One region of the Blastococcus jejuensis genome, then DNA from elsewhere that is predicted to be linked to it. Evidence: predicted binding sites of a transcription regulator. Region 1 holds the regulator's gene; each other region holds the start of a gene.
The links. Region 1 encodes LexA, which represses DNA repair genes until DNA is damaged. Its sites were predicted from a motif close to TCGAACANNTGTTCGA; they were not measured.

Region 1 (3,247 bases):
GCCTGGCGGCGGCGGACCCTGCTGCCGCTGGTCCGCGTGCTCGTCGCCCTCGCGCTGCTCACCGCGGTCGTCTACGCGGTGAAGTGGGGGACCGGCCGCACCGCGCCCGGCTTCCCGGGTTCCTTCTTCTTCCACGAGGACGGCGCTTCGTTCCCGTCCGGCCACGTCGCCAACGCCGTCCTCATGTGGGGTGTGGCGCGGTGGCAGGCCGTGGAGTACGGCCTGCCGATGCGCGTGCAGCGGGTGTTCTGGTGGCTCAGCCTCGTCGGTCCGGTGGCGACCGGCGTCGCGATGGTCTCCCTGGACTTCCACTGGGTCACCGACGCAGTCGTCGGCGCGTGCGTGGGCATCGTGCTGTTGGGCGTGGTTCACGCACTGGACGCAACCGTTCTGTCACGCTGGGTTCGTGCCCGAGCAGGCCGGCAGACCGCGTAGCGGCGTCCGGGGGCGACTGCTGGCGACCGGAGGTCTCCTCGGCGCCGCACTCGTCCTCGCCTCCGGCATGCCCGCGGCCGCCGAGGACGCCACCGCTCAGGCGGCCGCCGGCGCGCAGGTCCGCTGCCAGATCACCGACCCGCGGCTCGCCGAGCTCTCCGGGCTGGTCGCCGTCCCCGGCCGGCTCCTGGCCATCAACGACGGCGGCGACCAGATCGATCTGTACGTGCTCGACGCCAGTTGCGCCGTGATCGACGTCCACACGACCGCCGTGGACCCGTTCGACCCGGAGGACCTCGCGATCGGCGCCGACGGGACCGTCTGGGTGGCCGACACCGGGGACAACGGCGCGAGCCGGCCGACGATCGCGCTCGTCGCCCTGCGGCCCGACGGGACCACGAACCTCTACCGGCTGACCTACCCGGACGGCCCGCACGACGCCGAGGCCCTGCTGCTCGCCCCGGACGGGACGCCGTACGTCGTCACCAAGGAGGTGCTGGGGGCCAGCTCGGTGTACCGGCCGGCGGCGCCGCTGGTCGACGGCGGGACGATGCCACTCGCCAGGGTCGCCTCGGTGGCCATGACCCTGACCGGCACGCCCGGTGGTCCGGTCGGCCGCGCCGGGCAGCTGCTGGTCACGGGGGGAGCGGTCGCGGGCAACGGGCATCACCTGGCCCTGCGGACCTACACCGACGCCTACGTCTGGCCGCTGACCGGATCCGACGTGGTCGCGGCGCTGGCGGCCGAACCGGTCCGCGTCCCGTTGCCGGACTCCCCGCAGGGGGAGGCGATCAGCTTCACCGAGGACGGTTCCGCGCTGGTGGTGGCCAGTGAGGGCACCCCGAGCGACCTGACCGTCGTCCCGGTCGTGAGCGGCCTGCCCGCCCCCGGCACCACGGCCACCGGGCCCACGCCGAGCCTGACCGACTTCACGAGCTCGGGGCTCTCACCGATCACCTCGGCGGTGATCGCCGCGCTGACGGCCACCGTGCTGGTGTGGCTGGGCGGACTGTTCCGGCGCCGCCGGCCCTGAGTCTGACGGCAGCGAGCCGGACGGCGCCGGGCCGGACAGCGCCGGGCCGGACAGCACCGGGCCGGCGGCCGGGTGTCAGACCCGGCGGAGGACGCTGACCACGCGCCCCAGCACGGTCGCGTCGTCGCCCGGGATGGGCTCGTACGCCGGGTTGTGCGGGAGCAGCCAGACGTGCCCGTCGCGGCGCTTGTACGTCTTGACGGTGGCCTCGCCGTCGATCATCGCGGCGACGATCTCGCCGTTCTCCGCCGTCGGCTGCTGGCGCACGACCACCCAGTCGCCGTCGCAGATCGCCGCCTCGATCATCGAGTCGCCGGTGACCTTCAGCATGAACAGCGTGCCCTCGCCGACCAGCTCGCGGGGGAGCGGGAAGACGTCCTCGACCGCCTGCTCGGCGAGCACCGGACCGCCGGCCGCGATCCGGCCGACGAGCGGAACGTAGGTCGGCGCGGAGACGTCGACGCCCTCGGGGACGCCCGGCAGCTCGGTGACCGTGGCGCTGGCGTGCGGCGAGTCGTCGGGGAGCCGGACGTCGAGCGCGCGCGGGCGGTTGGGGTCGCGCCGCAGCCAGCCCTTCTTCTGCAGGACGGAGAGCTGGTGGGCGACCGACGACGCCGAGGAGAGACCGACCGCCTCGCCGATCTCCCGGACCGACGGGGGATAGCCGCGCCGCTCGATCGAGTCGCGGATGACCTCCAGGACCCGGCGCTGCCGCTGGGTCAGGCCGTCGCCGTCGGCGCCCCGGTCGGGGAACGAACGGACGGTCGCCGTCCCGGATGCCGCCGTGGCGTCCCCGGGCGGCTTCCGGCCGCCCGACGTCCCGTTCTTCTCCGCCACGTCGCCTCCTCGTCGGCTGCTCGCGCAGCGCCGGTGATCTCTCGCAGGAACCGTAGCGCGGCGACCCGCTCGGATCAAACACATGTTCGAAGTCGTGCCGTGTCCTGTCGCTTTCGTCGGACCCGTGCGGTAGACATCGAACAGTCGTTCGAATCGAACACGCGTTCGAGGGTGGCGGCGACGACGGGTGTTCGGCGGGTCGGGAGGAGACGGTCATGGGATGCGTGCAGGAAGCCGTGCTGGAGTTCGACGAAGCGGTGCAGGCGCCGTGGCGTCCCCGGTTGGTGTCCGATCCCGTCGAGCCGGCGGCTCCGACCCTGCGCACGGTCCGCCCCCACCCGTCGCGCCGCAGCCCGTCCCGGGTGGGCGTGTGCCGGCCGCCGGCGGCGCCCGCGCGGCCGACCGCTCCGGTCCGCCGCGGCCCCGTCCGGCGGGGCGCGCCCGACCTGGCCGCACGACCTGATCGCGACGGGCCGGGCCGTCCCCGCGCCGCGCGTCGGGCACCGGCGGGTCCGTCGATCGCCCGGCGCGTGCGGCTCACCCGCCGGGCCCGCCGGCTCGCGGTGGTGCTGGCGCTGGCGGGGGCGGTGGCCCTCGGGTCGTGGCTCGGCCCGCTCCTCTCGGGCGACGAGGGCGGCCTCCGGCTGGCCGGGGTGTCCAGCGTCGTGGTCCAGGAGGGCGACACGCTGTGGTCGATCGCCACGTCCCTCGACGGCGAGGGCGACGTGCGCGCGGTGATCGACGAGATCCAGCGGATGAACGGGCTCGAGGGCGCCGACCTCGTGCCCGGCCAGGTTCTCCAGCTCCCGTGAGCGGGGGTGAGGCGCGGCGCGACGGGCTGCCCGGCTCGGCATCGGCAGTCCCGGGCGGTGTCGCCACGGCAACACCTCTACAACCTGAGCGGCCGACTTCGTCAACCCTCTGTGTGGGCGTCTTCACCCT
Region 2 (3,247 bases), on a different contig from region 1:
GAGTCGGTGCTCCGCACGAAGCTGATGCGGCCCGAGGTCCACTGACCATGGCCGGCGAGACCGTCATCACCGTCGTCGGCAACCTGACCGCCGACCCGGAGCTGCGCTTCACGCCGTCGGGCGCTGCCGTCGCCAACTTCACCGTCGCGTCGACCCCGCGCACCTTCGACCGTCAGTCGCAGGAGTGGAAGGACGGCGAGGCGCTGTTCCTCCGCTGCAACGTGTGGCGCCAGGCGGCCGAGAACGTGGCCGAGTCGCTCACCCGCGGCTCGCGCGTCATCGTCAGCGGCCGGCTCAAGCAGCGCTCGTTCGAGACGAAGGAAGGCGAGAAGCGCACCGTCGTCGAGCTCGAGGTCGACGAGATCGGCCCCTCGCTGCGCTACGCCACCGCCAAGGTCACCCGCGCCTCGCGCGGTGAGGGCGGCGGCGGCTTCGGTGGCGGCGGCGGTGGCGGCTTCTCCGGCGGCGGTGGCGGCGGCGGTGGCGCGAGCGACCCGTGGTCGACGCCCGCCGGTCCGTCCGACGAACCGCCCTTCTAATTCTTCGTTCCTCACTACTTGACCTACCTGGAGTACCCCGGTGCCCAAGCCCCCTGTTCGCAAGCCCAAGAAGAAGGTCTGCCAGTTCTGCAAGGACAAGGCGACCTACGTCGACTACAAGGACACGACCCTGCTGCGGAAGTTCATCTCCGACCGCGGCAAGATCCGTGCCCGCCGCGTCAGCGGCAACTGCAGCCAGCACCAGCGGGACGTCGCCACGGCCGTGAAGAACAGCCGTGAGATGGCCCTGCTGCCCTACACCTCGACGGCGCGCTGATCATGAGCACGATGAAGCTGATCCTGACCCAGGAGGTCACCGGTCTCGGTACCTCCGGCGACACGGTGGAGGTCAAGGGCGGCTACGGCCGCAACTACCTCCTCCCCCGCGGGCTGGCCATCAAGGCCACCCGGGGTGCCGAGAAGCAGGTCGAGTCCCTGCGCCGGGCGCGTGCCGCCCGCGAGGTGGCCTCGCACGAGGAGGCGCAGGCCCTGGCCGGGCGCATCACGGGCCTCACGGTCCGGGTGCCGGCCCGCGCCGGTGAGGGCGGCCGCCTGTTCGGGCGCGTCACCCCCGCCGACGTCGCGGCTGCCGTGACCGCCGCCGGTGGTCCGGAGCTCGACCGTCGCCGCATCGACCTGCCCAGCACGATCAAGACGACCGGGGAGCACACGATCACCGTGCGCGTGCACCCCGAGGTCAGCACGCAGCTGACCATCGAGGTCGTTCCCTCCTGAGAGCGCGCTGAGCACTCCTCACGTCCGGAAGGGGCGTCGGACTCCGGTCCGGCGCCCCTTCCGGCGTCTCGGGGCATCTCAGCGGGTCTGACGCCGCTCCCTGGGCATGCCTCGCGCTCTCGGTCCATCTCAGCGGGTCTGACGCCGCTCCCTGGGCATGCCTCGCGCTCTCGGGGCCCTGCGGGACCGGTGCAGTGCGAAGTGGGACCCGGGAGTGTCACGGCGTCCGGGGAGCGGCTGTCGTCCATGGCCGTTCCTGACATGTCGGCGGCCGGTCGTTCGTCGGTGGCGGGCGGGGTCGGGACGTCGCCGCGCGGTCGCATGTGACTCGTGATGCGGCGCGCGGAAAAATGTTGGGAAGTTTCTCCCGTCCACAGCCGGTGAACGGCCTTCGCGCAGGTGACGGTGCGGAATCCGGAAGATGGCCGGGACGTGTCCCCCGCCGTCTCCACATGTCGACACGCCTCCATCCACCGACTTGTCCACAAGTTGTGCAGATCGACGTGCACACCGGTGTTGGACGGCGCCCCCTCCGGCTTCCTAACGTCCTCCCCAGCTGCCGCCGGGCGCGCGGGAAGTGTCGGTGCCCGGCGGTAGCAATGACCCGAACAGTTGTTCGGGCCTGGTGACGTCTGCCGAGCTCCCGACTTCCCCTCGGAGTGGCGGTAGCGGGCGCGCCTGCACAGAGATGGAGGAAACCCCGGTGGCAGTGGCCGAGGAGTTCAGCCGGCCGTCCGCGACGGCCCCCGCGTACGACCGGCAGCCACCGCAGGACATCCCGGCGGAGCAGTCGGTGCTCGGCGGCATGCTGATGAGCAAGGACGCGATCGCCGACGTCGTCGAGGTGCTGCAGGGCCCCGACTTCTACCGCCCCGCCCACCAGGTGGTCTTCGACTGCATCCTCGACCTGTACGGGCGCGGTGAGCCGGCCGACGCGATCACGGTGGCCGCTGAGCTCAACCGCACCGACCAGCTGTCCAAGATGGGCGGCGCGGTCTACCTGCACACGCTGATCGCTTCGACACCGACGGCGGCCAACGCCGGGTACTACGCGGCGATCGTGGCCGAGCAGGCCGTGCTGCGCCGACTCGTGGAGGCCGGCACCCGGGTCGTCCAGCTGGGCTACGGCGCGGCCGGCGGCAAGGGCGACGTCGACGACATCGTCGACCGCGCCCAGCAGGAGATCTACGACGTCACCGAGAAGCGGATGAGCGAGGACTACTCGCGCCTCGAGGACATCCTGCAGCCGACGATGGACGAGCTGGACGCCATCGCCTCGCGAGGTGGCGTCAGCCGTGGCGTGCCCACCGGTATCCGCGACCTCGACGAGCTCACCAACGGCCTCCAGGCCGGCCAGATGATCGTCATCGCGGCCCGTCCCGGTGTCGGGAAGGCGCTTGCCCTCGACACCCCGGTGGCCACCCCCACCGGCTGGACGACGATGGGCGAGATCCGGGTCGGTGACCGGGTCTTGGGCTCCGACGGCCGGCCGACGACTGTCGTCGCCGCGACCGACGTCATGACCGACCGGCCCTGCTACGAGGTCCACTTCTCCGACGGCTCGATGATCGTGGCCGACGCACAGCACCAGTGGCTGACCGAGACCCGCGCCAGCCGGAAGTCCGCCCAGGCGGCGCGGGTGGGCTACAGCGGCTGTCGGAACCAGCGGACGTTCGCCGAGGTGCGTACGACGGAGGAGATCGCGCGAACCGTCCGGTGTGCCACCAAGGACGCCCGGCTCAACCACTCCGTCACGAACGCGCGGCCATTGGATCTTCCCCCGGCCGACCTGCTCATTCCGCCGTACACCCTGGGCGTCTGGCTAGGAGACGGAACGTCGGCGGAGGCGCACTTCACCAGCGCTGACCCCGAGATCGCGATGTACATCGAAGCCGAGGGCCTCGTCGTCGTGCCGACCAACGTCGACCGTCGTTACGCCCTCCGGCTGCCGGCCCGGCCGGGCCTCGCCGAGC
Region 3 (3,247 bases), on a different contig from region 1:
GCCGAGGTCCTCCCGGATGTCGACGGTGCACTGCTCGGCCAGCCGCGCGGTGCGCTCGAGCAGCCGCAGCGCGGCGTCGCGGTCGGGGCCGACGAGGTCCTCGGCGACCTCGGCCATCTCCTTGCCCGACTTCAGGTACCCCTCGGCGGTGCGCCGGTCGACGTGCCGCAGGTCGAGCGCGACCAGCCGGCGGGACGCGTCGAGCACGTCGACCGTGGGGGCGTCGAGGGCGTCGACGTACCGGACGGCGTTGCTGAGCACCACCGGCACGCCCTGCTCGGCGGCGAACCGCAGCATCGCCTGGGCGCGCTGCCGGTCGCCGCGCCCGCGGTGGTGCACGACCTCGAGCACCAGCCGGCCCGGCCCGAAGGCGGCCCGCCAGGCGTCGAGGTGGGCGGCGGCGTGGTCGGCCCGGCCGGTGAGCAGCGCCCGACCCACCGGCGAGTCGGGCCCGAGCACCGCGATCAGCCCGGAGGCGTGCTCGGCGGCCGTGGCCAGCGAGCTCACCGGCTCCCCGCGCGTGCCGCGCAGGTGCGTGGCGCTGGTCAGCCGGCACAGCGAGCGCCAACCGGCGCCGTCGCGGGCGAGGAAAGTGACCCGCGGCAGCCGCGGGTCGACGCTCGCCCCGCCGCGGGCGGGGCTCTTGCGCAGCGGCGCAGCCGTGCGCAGCCGTGGCGGCCGGGCGCCGGACTCCTCGCCCCCCAGCGCGGTGGCCCGCGCCGGGTGCGACGTGGCACCGAGAGCGGGAGCGACGGCGAGGTCGACGCCGAAGATCGGCCGCACGCCGGCCGCACGGCAGGCGAGGGCGAACTTCACCGTGCCGTACAGCCCGTCGCGATCGGTGAGGGCCAGCGCCGACATGCCGTGCTCGGCGGCGCGGGCCACGAGGTCGGCGGGGTGGTTGGCCCCGTACTGCATGGAGTAACCGGACGCGACGTGCAGGTGGACGAAGGGGTCGCTCACGCGGACTCCTCGCTGGCGCTCGTCGACCGCGTGAGCGTGGCTGCTGCGTCTACCGGTGAGCTCGCAAGCTCGCTCACTTCCGTGATCCGGCGCCACGAGCCGGCGTCGGACGGCGGAACGGTGAGCGGGGCGGCGCGGGCAACGCGCCGAGGCAGTTCTCCACCACGGCGAGGAAGCCGCCGACGTCGCGGACCAGGTCGTCGGCCTCCCGCTCGGTGACCGCATGGGAGAGCCCCGCCTCGGCCGCCGCCCGCTTGGCGGCACCGGCGGCGAAGAAGGTGGCCCACTCCCCCATCTCGGGCGCGACCTGGGCCAGCAGCACCCAGGCGCTGCGCGGGCGGCGGCGGGCGGGTTCGGGCCGGGTGCGGGCGGCCAGCACGGCGGCGGCCGCGCGCAGCGCGCCCAGGTGCGCCGTGGCGTACCGCTCCCGGGGATCGGTGGCGGCCGACGCCTCGGCCAGCGCGCGGTGCGCCTGGTCGAGGAGCTGGCCGGCGGCGGCGGGCAGTGCCGGGGGCAGGGGCAGCTGACCGGCGGGCACGGCGCGGACGGCGCCCATCAGTCGTGCACCCGCACGAGCCACCAGCGGTTGCCGGCGGCGTCCCACGACAGGTCGAAGACGCCGGCGAAGCTCATCCGCGACCGGCCGGCACGCACCGCCTCGACCCGCCACACCTCCCGGGTGGCGACGAGCTCGGCGGAGGCGCCACCGGGAGCCCCGCCCAGGACCGAGGTGTCGCGCAGCCACCACGGCGCGGTCTCGACCCACGAGTCGAGCAGCTCGCCCACCACGTAGCGGGAGGAGCCGCGCCAGAACTGCACCGGCCCGAGGGCGCCGCGCTCGACCTGCACCTCTTCACCGACCCGACCGACGGTCTCACCGAGCACCCGGCTCATGACAGACTCCCCACCTCGTACCCGCACCCACCCCGCGCCGGCCCCGGCCACCGCTCCGGGCGGGGAAGGGCCGAGGAGCGGTGGTGGACCGGCGGTGTCCTGCTTGTTCGAACACGTGTTCGAACGACTCCAGTAGACCCGACCCCGTCCGCGCCGTCAAGACCGGCGGCGACCGTGTCGGCACCGGTCCGAGGCCGGTGGCAGGATCAGCCGCATGACCGCACCCGAGCACCCACGGGTGGCCGAGGTCGCCCGGCTGCTCGCCGACGCCGGCGCCCAGGCGGAGGTCCGCGTCCTGCCCGCCGAGGTGCGCACCGCCGCCGCGGCCGCCGCGGCACTCGACGTCCCGCTCGGCGCGATCGTCAACAGCCTGGTCTTCGCCGTCGGCGACCTGCCGCTGCTGGTGCTCACCAGCGGCGCCCACCGCGTCGACGAGCCCACGGTCGCCGACCTGCTCGGCGTCGAGCGAATCGCCCCGGCCCCGGCCGACTTCGTGCGCCGGCACACCGGCCAGGCGATCGGCGGGGTCGCCCCGATCGGGCACCCCGCGCCGATCGGCACCCTCGTCGACGTCGAGCTGGCCCGCTACGAGCGCGTGTGGGCCGCCGCCGGCCACCCCGCCGCCGTGTTCTGCACCAGCTACGACGAGCTGCTCCGCCTGACCGAGGGCACCGCGGCCGAGGTCGGTGCGGGCCCCACCCACACCCAGGCGACTGCATCCGGCCCCGTCCCGGTCCCCGAAGGGCAGGTGTGCACCTCATGACCGGCACCAAGCCGACGACCCGCGTCACGGAGCTGTCCACCGCCTGGCTGCGCGAGCACATGCACGAGGCGCTGATCATCTACGGGCTCGCCATGGGCTACGACTCGTCGGTGGTCGCCGGCCGGTACGGCTACGCGATCCAGCACACCGACCGGCCCGGCTTCCGTGCCGTCGGCGCGTTCGCCGAGACCGACAACGACGACCAGCTCGTCGGCTTCGGCTACGGCTACCTCGTCGAGCCCGGCCAGTGGTGGCACGACCAGGTCCGGGCGGCCCTGGACCGGCGGACGGCGAAGCGCTGGCTGCCCGGCGCGTTCGAGGTGTGCGAGCTGCACGTCCACCCCGACCACCAGAGCCAGGGGCTGGGGCGCCGGCTGCTGCACGCCCTCGTCGACGGCCTCCCCTATCCCGCCGCGCTGCTGTCGACCCCCGACGCCGACACCAAGGCGTTCCGGCTCTACCACGCCGACGGGTTCGTCGACCTCGCCCGCGGCTACCACTTCCCGGGCGATGCCCGGCCCTTCGCCATCCTGGGCGCCACCCTGCCGCTGCGGCTGCACGGCGCCGGAACGGGTGCCGGCAGCTCGCGCCCCCGGTGAGCCCCGGCGACACGACCGCCGACGTCGT

Region 2: the regulator LexA is predicted to act here: its motif matches at 1,879-1,894, upstream of dnaB (replicative DNA helicase).
Region 3: the regulator LexA is predicted to act here: its motif matches at 1,965-1,980, upstream of ABD644_RS12845 (YbaK/EbsC family protein).

Annotation. Positions count from the first base shown of each region.
Region 1 covers NZ_BAAAVV010000002.1:18,804-22,050, forward strand. The annotation lists gene ABD644_RS03840 (phosphatase PAP2 family protein) at 1-435, shown strand, start outside; gene ABD644_RS03845 (hypothetical protein) at 407-1,468, shown strand; gene lexA (transcriptional repressor LexA) at 1,544-2,305, opposite strand; gene ABD644_RS03855 (LysM peptidoglycan-binding domain-containing protein) at 2,521-3,117, shown strand.
Region 2 covers NZ_BAAAVV010000009.1:47,372-50,618, reverse strand. The annotation lists gene rpsF (30S ribosomal protein S6) at 1-45, shown strand, start outside; gene ABD644_RS17155 (single-stranded DNA-binding protein) at 48-539, shown strand; gene rpsR (30S ribosomal protein S18) at 580-816, shown strand; gene rplI (50S ribosomal protein L9) at 828-1,274, shown strand; gene dnaB (replicative DNA helicase) at 1,978-3,247, shown strand, end outside.
Region 3 covers NZ_BAAAVV010000005.1:281,861-285,107, forward strand. The annotation lists gene ABD644_RS12830 (DNA polymerase III subunit alpha) at 1-963, opposite strand, end outside; gene ABD644_RS12835 (SAV_6107 family HEPN domain-containing protein) at 1,037-1,519, opposite strand; gene ABD644_RS12840 (DUF6504 family protein) at 1,519-1,857, opposite strand; gene ABD644_RS12845 (YbaK/EbsC family protein) at 2,072-2,620, shown strand; gene ABD644_RS12850 (GNAT family N-acetyltransferase) at 2,617-3,219, shown strand; gene ABD644_RS12855 (phytoene desaturase family protein) at 3,216-3,247, shown strand, end outside.